2 linked regions of the Methylocaldum szegediense genome follow. The protein of the gene in region 2 binds, or shares a complex with, the protein of the main gene of each other region. Links are inferred from orthologs where the notes say so. Each region holds a gene or a part of one and is shown on either strand. Other genes may lie near its edges.

Evidence for each region. The genes of interacting proteins can lie anywhere in the genome.
Region 1: the proteins of trxB (region 2) and trxA are in contact, whole or in part, in a crystal structure (PDB 1F6M), measured with the Escherichia coli proteins. The link is inferred for Methylocaldum szegediense from one-to-one orthologs.

What each region holds. Positions count from the first base shown.
Region 1 is NZ_OX458333.1:1,568,735-1,571,547, reverse strand. It holds trxA (thioredoxin TrxA), read right to left. Parts: upstream 1,666-2,813; coding sequence 1,336-1,665; downstream 1-1,335. Other genes in the region: cysQ (3'(2'),5'-bisphosphate nucleotidase CysQ), read left to right, coding at 2,655-2,813; yrfG (GMP/IMP nucleotidase), read right to left, coding at 1,911-2,567; rho (transcription termination factor Rho), read right to left, coding at 1-1,159. UniProt on the Escherichia coli protein: Participates in various redox reactions through the reversible oxidation of its active center dithiol to a disulfide and catalyzes dithiol-disulfide exchange reactions.
Region 2 is NZ_OX458333.1:3,783,858-3,788,816, forward strand. What follows is about bases 1,193-4,107. They hold trxB (thioredoxin-disulfide reductase), read left to right. Parts: upstream 1,193-2,127; coding sequence 2,128-3,087; downstream 3,088-4,107. Other genes in these bases: QEN43_RS16420 (DNA translocase FtsK), read right to left, coding at 1,193-1,985; QEN43_RS16430 (rubredoxin), read left to right, coding at 3,193-3,363; QEN43_RS16435 (GTPase), read right to left, coding at 3,712-4,107. In the rest of the region: more of QEN43_RS16420, read right to left, coding at 1-1,192; more of QEN43_RS16435, read right to left, coding at 4,108-4,959.

The sequences.
Region 1 (2,813 bases), 2.2 Mb from region 2 along the record:
GAATTTTTCGCAGGATCCAGCATTTTTGCAGCTCGTCCGGCGGGACAATGTATTCCTCGCGGCGAGTACCAGACCGGTTGATGTTGATGGCTGGATAAATGCGTTTTTCGGCGATTTTACGTTCGAGGTGCAATTCCATATTGCCGGTGCCCTTGAATTCTTCGTAAATCACTTCATCCATGCGTGATCCAGTATCGATGAGGGCGGTTGCGATGATCGTTAGGCTGCCGCCTTCCTCGATGTTTCGGGCAGCGCCGAAGAAGCGCTTGGGCCGCTCCAGGGCGTTGGCGTCGACACCGCCGGTCAACACCTTGCCGGACGACGGGATCACGGTATTGTACGCTCGGGCGAGGCGCGTGATCGAGTCGAGCAGAATGATGACGTCGCGCTTGTGCTCGACCAGTCGCTTGGCCTTTTCCAAGACCATTTCGGCGACCTGCACGTGGCGTGCTGGCGGTTCGTCGAAGGTGCTGGATACTACTTCGCCCTTGACGCTGCGCTGCATCTCGGTGACTTCTTCCGGGCGCTCGTCGATCAGAAGGACGATCAAGTAGCATTCCGGGTTCTTTTCAGCCACCGAATGGGCGATGTTCTGCAGGATCATGGTCTTGCCCGCCTTCGGAGGCGATACGATCAGGCCGCGCTGGCCTTTGCCGATTGGCGCGATGAGGTCGATGACGCGAGCAGTCAAGTCCTCCGTGGTCCCGTTGCCGAGCTCCAGTTGCAAGCGCTCGACCGGAAAAAGCGGCGTGAGGTTCGAGAACAAGATCTTGTGCTTGGCGTTTTCCGGCGGCTCGTAATTGATCTGCTCCACCTTGAGCATGGCGAAGTAGCGTTCGTTGTCCTTGGGTGGACGAATCTTTCCGGAAATCGTGTCTCCGGTCCGCAAGCTAAATCTACGAATCTGACTAGGGGACACGTAAATATCGTCGGGACCGGCCAAGAAGGAACTGTCGGCGGACCGCAGAAAACCGAATCCGTCACTTAGAATTTCCAGTACGCCGTCACCGTAGATGTCCTCGCCGCTCTTAGCCTGTTTTTTCAGGATCGAGAAGATCAAATCCTGCTTGCGCGTTCGTGCGACGCCCTCAATGTCGAGTGATTCGGCGATTTCGATGAGCTCGGAAACAGGTTTGCGTTTAAGATCAGTCAGATTCATAGACGTTAATGAAGAGCAGAATTTAAATGGCTAATAGGATTGCGCTCGTACGAGAAACGAGCTCGGAGAGAACGGCCAGAAGCGGCCCGGTTAAGAGGACGACGTACAGACTTTCACAAACGTTAGCACAGGCGTGCGAGGCCGTCTAGTCGTGGCGACCCGCACATGCCAAGCGCTCAGAGATTGGCGTCAAGGAAGGCCGTCAATTGAGACTTGGCCAAGGCGCCCACTTTAGTGGCTTCCACTTCACCGTTCTTGAACAAAATCAGCGTTGGAATTCCGCGTACACCGTAGCGCTGGGGGGTATTCGGATTATCGTCGACATTGAGTTTTGCGACGGTCAGCTTACCCTCATAGTCCCCGGCGACCTCTTCGAGAATCGGAGCAAGCATTTTGCAGGGGCCGCACCATTCGGCCCAAAAATCAACTAGCACAGGGCCGCTTGCTTTGAGGACCTTGTCCTCGAATTCGGCATCAGTAACCTGAAGTATACGTTCGCTCACAATGAACTCCTCACAGTCTTGACGGGGGAAGATCGAACGGGATTGGGGCGCCAGTGGCCGGCGCGTGAGAACGGTGCAGTGCTCCCTTGCATACGCCCATTTCAGCTTAAACGGAAAACAATTTCAAGTCCTCAGGATTCGTACGTAAATCGCCGTCCATGGACACGAGAATTTTGGCGAGCCGGTGGGCGAGGTGAGAAGTCCTCCTGAAACATGTTCTTCCGGAGGATCCCGCAATGCCATCGACGTCAGCCTGGAGGCATGAGCTCCCGAAAGTCGTCGATAGCGTCGAATTCGACGATGTTCTTTAGAGGCTGACGACTATCGGGTTTCCTTACGGCCACCACATGGCGGATGCCGAATTCCCGCGCGGCGCGTAATACAGGCAAACTGTCGTCAACCAGCAGTGTCCGATCCGTGGAAAACGATTCTTTGACGCTGAGCGCTTGCCAGAAGCCGGGGCTTTCCTTTGGAAAGCCAAAGGCATGCGATGAGAAAACTTCGTCGAAAAACGTATGGAGGCAGGTGCGCTCCAACTTGAGATTCAAGGCCTTGGGATGTGCGTTGGTCACGAGAACCAGACGTTTCCCGGCCTTGCGCACCGCCTCGAGGAATTCCGTGACGTGGGGCAAGACCGTGATCAATCCCGAAATTTCGGCTTTGAGGCCAGCGATGTCCAAGCCCAAGTGATCGCTCCAGTAATCCAGGCAGTACCACTCGAGCTTCCCCTCGGTTTCCTTGAATTTTGGCGCCAATTCCGCCTTGGCTTCGGCCAGGGAAAGCCCGTGCCGTTCGGCATAACGCTGAGGAACGAATTCGAGCCAGAAATGGTTATCGAAATTGAGGTCCAACAGCGTGCCGTCCATATCGAGAAACACGCTGCTGATGTTTCGCCAGTCGATCATGGTTTAATATCTTATTCGGTCGCTTCAGGTATTTTCTTCGATTCTCTCCATTCAGCGTATCCAGTGAGTAGCCGCGGATTTCAGGCCATGCCCCTTAGAAAAGAACCCTCCCGCTTTCTCGAGTCCGTAGTCGCTCTCGCCAAGGAGGCTGGGAGGCGCATTCTCGAAATCTACGTATCGGATTTCCGTGTGGGCGTCAAAGAAGACAGCTCGCCTCTCACCGCGGCTGATCTTGCCTCCCATCAC
Region 2 (4,959 bases):
CCGTGCGCCCGCATCGGCAGCCCCGTGCCTGGCGGGAGGAAGAGCATGTCGCCGTTGCCTAGCAATGTTTCTGCCCCGCCTTGATCGATAATGGTTCGCGAGTCAATGCGCGACGAGACCTGGAAAGCGATACGGGTCGGGATATTGGCCTTGATCAAACCGGTAAGGACATCCACCGACGGCCGCTGGGTGGCCAGAATCAAATGCAGGCCGGCGGCGCGCGCCTTTTGGGCGAGGCGAGCGATCAGTTCCTCCACCTTCTTGCCCACGATCATCATCATATCCGCCAACTCGTCGATGACGATGACGATATAGGGCAGGGGGGCGAGGGTAGGGGGCTCTTCGCCTTCCAAAGCTTGTTCGGCGGACCAGGTGGGATCGAGAATCGGCTCGCCGGCTTCGATGGCCTCGCTGACCTTCTGATTGAAACCTGCCAGATTGCGGACACCCATCATGGACATCAGCTTGTAGCGCCGCTCCATTTCCGCTACGCACCAGCGCAGGGCGTTGGCGGCTTCCTTCATGTCGGTCACGACCGGGGTCAAGAGATGGGGAATGCCTTCGTATACGGACAGTTCCAGCATCTTGGGGTCGATCATGATCAGGCGGACCTCGTCGGGTCGGGCCTTGTACAATATGCTGAGGATCATGACGTTGATGGCGACCGACTTGCCGGAACCGGTGGTGCCGGCGACCAGGAGGTGAGGCATGCGGGCTAGATTGGCCACTACCGGCTGGCCGCCGATGTCCTTGCCGAGCACTAGGGTCAAGGGCGATGTGGATTGCTGGTAAGGCTCAGACGAAAGCACCGAATGGAGCAATACGGTTTCGCGTTCCTCGTTAGGGATTTCGAGACCGATGACCGACTTGCCGGGAATGATTTCCACCACTCGCACGCTGGTGACGGACAAGGCACGCGCCAGGTCCTTCGCCAGTCCGCTGATGCGGCTCACTTTGACACCGGCCGCCGGTTGAATTTCGAACCGCGTGATGACGGGGCCAGGGTGTACCTCGGTGACCTCGACCTCTACGCCGAAATCCGCGAGAATGGACTCGACCATTTGAGACATTTCCTCCAATGCCGCATCGGAGTAGCCCTTGATCTTCGGCGCGACACTGTTGAGGAGATCGAGGGGCGGTAGTTCGCCCTCGTTGGGCAGAAGTGTCTTGGTCGAGGTCGTAGCCCTGTGGAACCGTAGCGGTCCCCTAGGTTCCTTGGCGTCCTTGATTTCCGGTGCTTGGGATTTGCGTTTGACTGTGGGTTCGATCCGCTTGGGCTTGATTTTCTCCCGCGGCGGGTCGATCCGTGCTTGGCTTTCCTGATTGTTTGGCTCCCCTCGGGATGCTCCGCCGAGCGCCTGGAAAGCGGCGAACAAGCCGTTGGCGATCATCAATCCGCCTTTTCCCACCGCGTCCAGCAAACCCAGCCAGGAAAGGCTGGTGTAGAGCGAAACCCCGGCCAGGAAAAATGAAACGAGCAGTACCGTCGCACCGGTCGTGCCGAAGGCTCCGATCAATAGCCCGGCCGCTTCCTGGCCCAGGATTCCGCCGGCGGTTTCCGGAAGGGGAAAAGGCACGCGCAACAGATGAATATCGGCCAACGCGGAGCCCGACGCCATCGCGGCTCCGAAACCGAACCAGCGCAACAGATAATTCACGGCACCGTAGGGTTCTTTCGACGCGGGGCCTTTGTAGACGGCGTAACCGTAGCCTGACAGCAGGAACGGAAACAAAAAAGCCGGAAGCCCGAACAGGGAAAGGGCAAAATCTGCAAGCCAGGCTCCGACCGCGCCGCCGCCATTGGCGATAGGGCGTCCCGTGCCAGTGTGAGTCCAGCCCGGATCGCTCGCGTCGAAAGTCATCAAGGAGATCAGGAAAAACAATGAAATGGCCAGGTAAATCAAAAAGGCTGCCTCGCGCAGCCCTCTGACCAATACCGAGCCCAGATCCTGACCGATCGTGAGCTTTTTGTGAAATTGCGACAAAATTCTCACCAAATCAAAGAAATAAATAACCGCGGTATTGTTCAAAATCAGCGTGATTTAATCAAGAGCCGGGCTTTACGCCCGAAAAACTTGTCGTCATACTTGGAATTTTGTTGTTGCGATAAACCGAACCGAGGAGCCTATGACGGACCAAAAACATTGCCGGTTATTGATCCTGGGATCGGGTCCGGCCGGATATACCGCCGCCATCTATGCGGCACGGGCCAATTTAAAGCCGGTCCTCATCACCGGCATTCAGATGGGTGGGCAATTGACCACAACCACCGAGGTGGACAACTGGCCCGGCGATCCCGAAGGACTGCTCGGCCCGGATCTCATGGAACGTATGCGCCGTCACGCCGAGCGTTTCGATACGGAGATCGTTTTCGATCATATTCACACCGCCGATCTGTCGTCCAGGCCCTTCCGGCTGACCGGCGATTCCGGCGTATACACTTGTGATGCTCTGATCATCGCGACGGGTGCGTCCGCTCGCTACCTGGGACTGCCCTCCGAGGAGGCGTTCAAAGGCAGGGGGGTATCGGCGTGCGCGACCTGCGACGGATTCTTCTATCGCAACAAGCCCGTGGCAGTCGTCGGGGGCGGGAATACGGCGGTGGAGGAAGCCCTTTATCTCGCCAACATCGCGTCCCACGTCACCGTCGTGCATCGACGCGACAAGTTCCGGTCCGAGAAGATCCTTGCCGACAGACTGCTACAACGCGCACGGTCCGGGAACGTGACCATCGAATGGAACCACGTGGTGGATGAAGTTCTCGGCGACGATTCCGGCGTTACCGGACTGCGCATCAAGAGCGTGACGGACGGCTCGACCAAGGACTTGCAGGTGGACGGCGTTTTCATCGCCATCGGGCATACGCCCAACACCGAGATTTTCGCCGGCCAATTGGATATGCGCGATGGTTACATCATCGTGAAAAGCGGATTGGAAGGAAACGCAACGGCGACCAGCGTGCCCGGCGTCTTCGCCGCGGGCGACGTGGCCGATCCCATTTACCGACAAGCCGTGACCTCGGCGGGATCGGGGTGTATGGCGGCGCTGGATGCTGAGAAATACCTGGACGATATCGGAGCCGGCTGAGCGCCGCATCGTCTTGTTCTAAAGATGCCGGATGGGCGAGGCACTCATGCCGGCTTGGGGGACACTTTCACTTTTCATAAGAATAACTAGAGGAGCCGTTACCCTATGTCCCAATATCGAAAGTTCATTTGTTCCGCTTGCGGTTATGTCTACGATGAGGAGCTAGGCGACCCCGATTCCGGCATAGCCCCGGGCACGCGATGGGAAGACATTCCGGACGACTGGGTGTGCCCGGAATGCGGCGTGGACAAGAGTTACTTTGATGTCATGGAGTAATCGGGGAACACCAACAGATTCGTCCGCAATTGGTTAAAACCACGGATGGTAGGAGTAAGGTGGCGATTAGGTCAGGAATTCTTTACCAGCACAACTCGCCGGTAAACATGGCGTAGTGTCGGCAAGGGAAGGTCGACCTACGATCGTGGCGTGTAGTCTCGAATCCCTACGCGGTGTCGCGTAGCCCGCTTTGGGGAGATGTCCAAGACGGTTCGTGCGTCATTTCCAAGTGCACGGATTGCCGTTCGACGCACATTCCTTGCCAGCACCTTCTGAGCCCTGTTCAATTCCAAAGCGCTTTCATTGGCGCATTCTTAAAATGCCGCGCCGCCGAACCATAAAAAAAAGCTAGCCCGTGGTTTTCTGACGAATGCGGGCGGATGCCGGGAGGACCCGTTCCAGCAATTTCGAGCCCTGAACGGCGGGCGTTTCGGTTGGTGCCGAAAGGTTGGCGATGCGACGGCCCTCTTCGACCAGGATCTGTCGTTCTTTCTCCATCTCCCGGAGTTGCTCCACCACGCGGTCGCCGCTCAGATCCAAGCCTAACGCGATGCCGTCCCGAAGGCCTTTGATCGCCGTTCGTTCGGCTGAGGGTTTCAGTTTTCGATAAAGGAAATAGGGGAGCAGCCAGGATAGGACGATGAGCAAGGCGCTGTGTATGGCGAAATCGGTGCCCAGATAGCCTAGGTGATAAAGCGCGCTTTCGTAATAGCCTTTGACGACTTGATAGGACACCCAGCCGATGGCGATCAGAGGCAGGAGGACCGACAAGAAGCCGGAAAGTTTCAGGAAAAAGCGCTGCAACGCGTTTCCCGGATTGGCCAGGGCCAGCCGCAGCGATCGCTGTCCTTCCGCGAGAACGGTGCGGCCTACGCCGTTCCCCACCGCATCCAGTCTCGCTTTGAGCGGGATCACGGCGAGTCCCCGTTCGCCGGCTTCGACGATCAGGCGATCTTGCGCATCTTGATACCGGCTCTCGGCCCACTCATCCCATAAGATCGATTCCGGTCGCGCTTTTTCGGATCGTGGTTTCTCGTCGGGCGTCTTGGTCAAGTCGATACGCCGGCGCAGCACGCTGGCCTCGTGAGTCACGAAGGCGCGGGCGACCTCCTGGATCGGCCATTCCAACCCTTTCATCAAATCCTCACGGGTTTCCCTCCAGATGCCGGACCAGTTGGGTTCGAGTCCGGTGTAGCCGTCGCGGTTGCCGAGCTTTTCGAGGCAATCGTTCAAAGCCTTCCGCAGCGCATCCAGGCGCAGGGCTTCCGCTCGCAGTTCCAGTTGATGGATGACGTGGCGGTCAGCCATATCCTGGAGTATGGCCTGTAAAGTCTCGAAATCATCAAGCTTGCGTTCACCTTCGATTTCACGGCTGTCGGTGCGGAGCAAAATGGGATTTCTGAATCCCGCCTTGGCCAGGAGTTTGGCGAAATCCTCGACCTGGGCGGGATGGCCGCGATCCCACTGGTTCATCACGAACAGCCAGGCATGTTCACCGCCGTGTGCCTGCAGCAAGCGCCAGCCTTTGTCGTCGCGATAGCGTTCGGGGCTGACCACGTAAATCAAGACGTCGATGTGGGGCAGCCAATCCAGCAC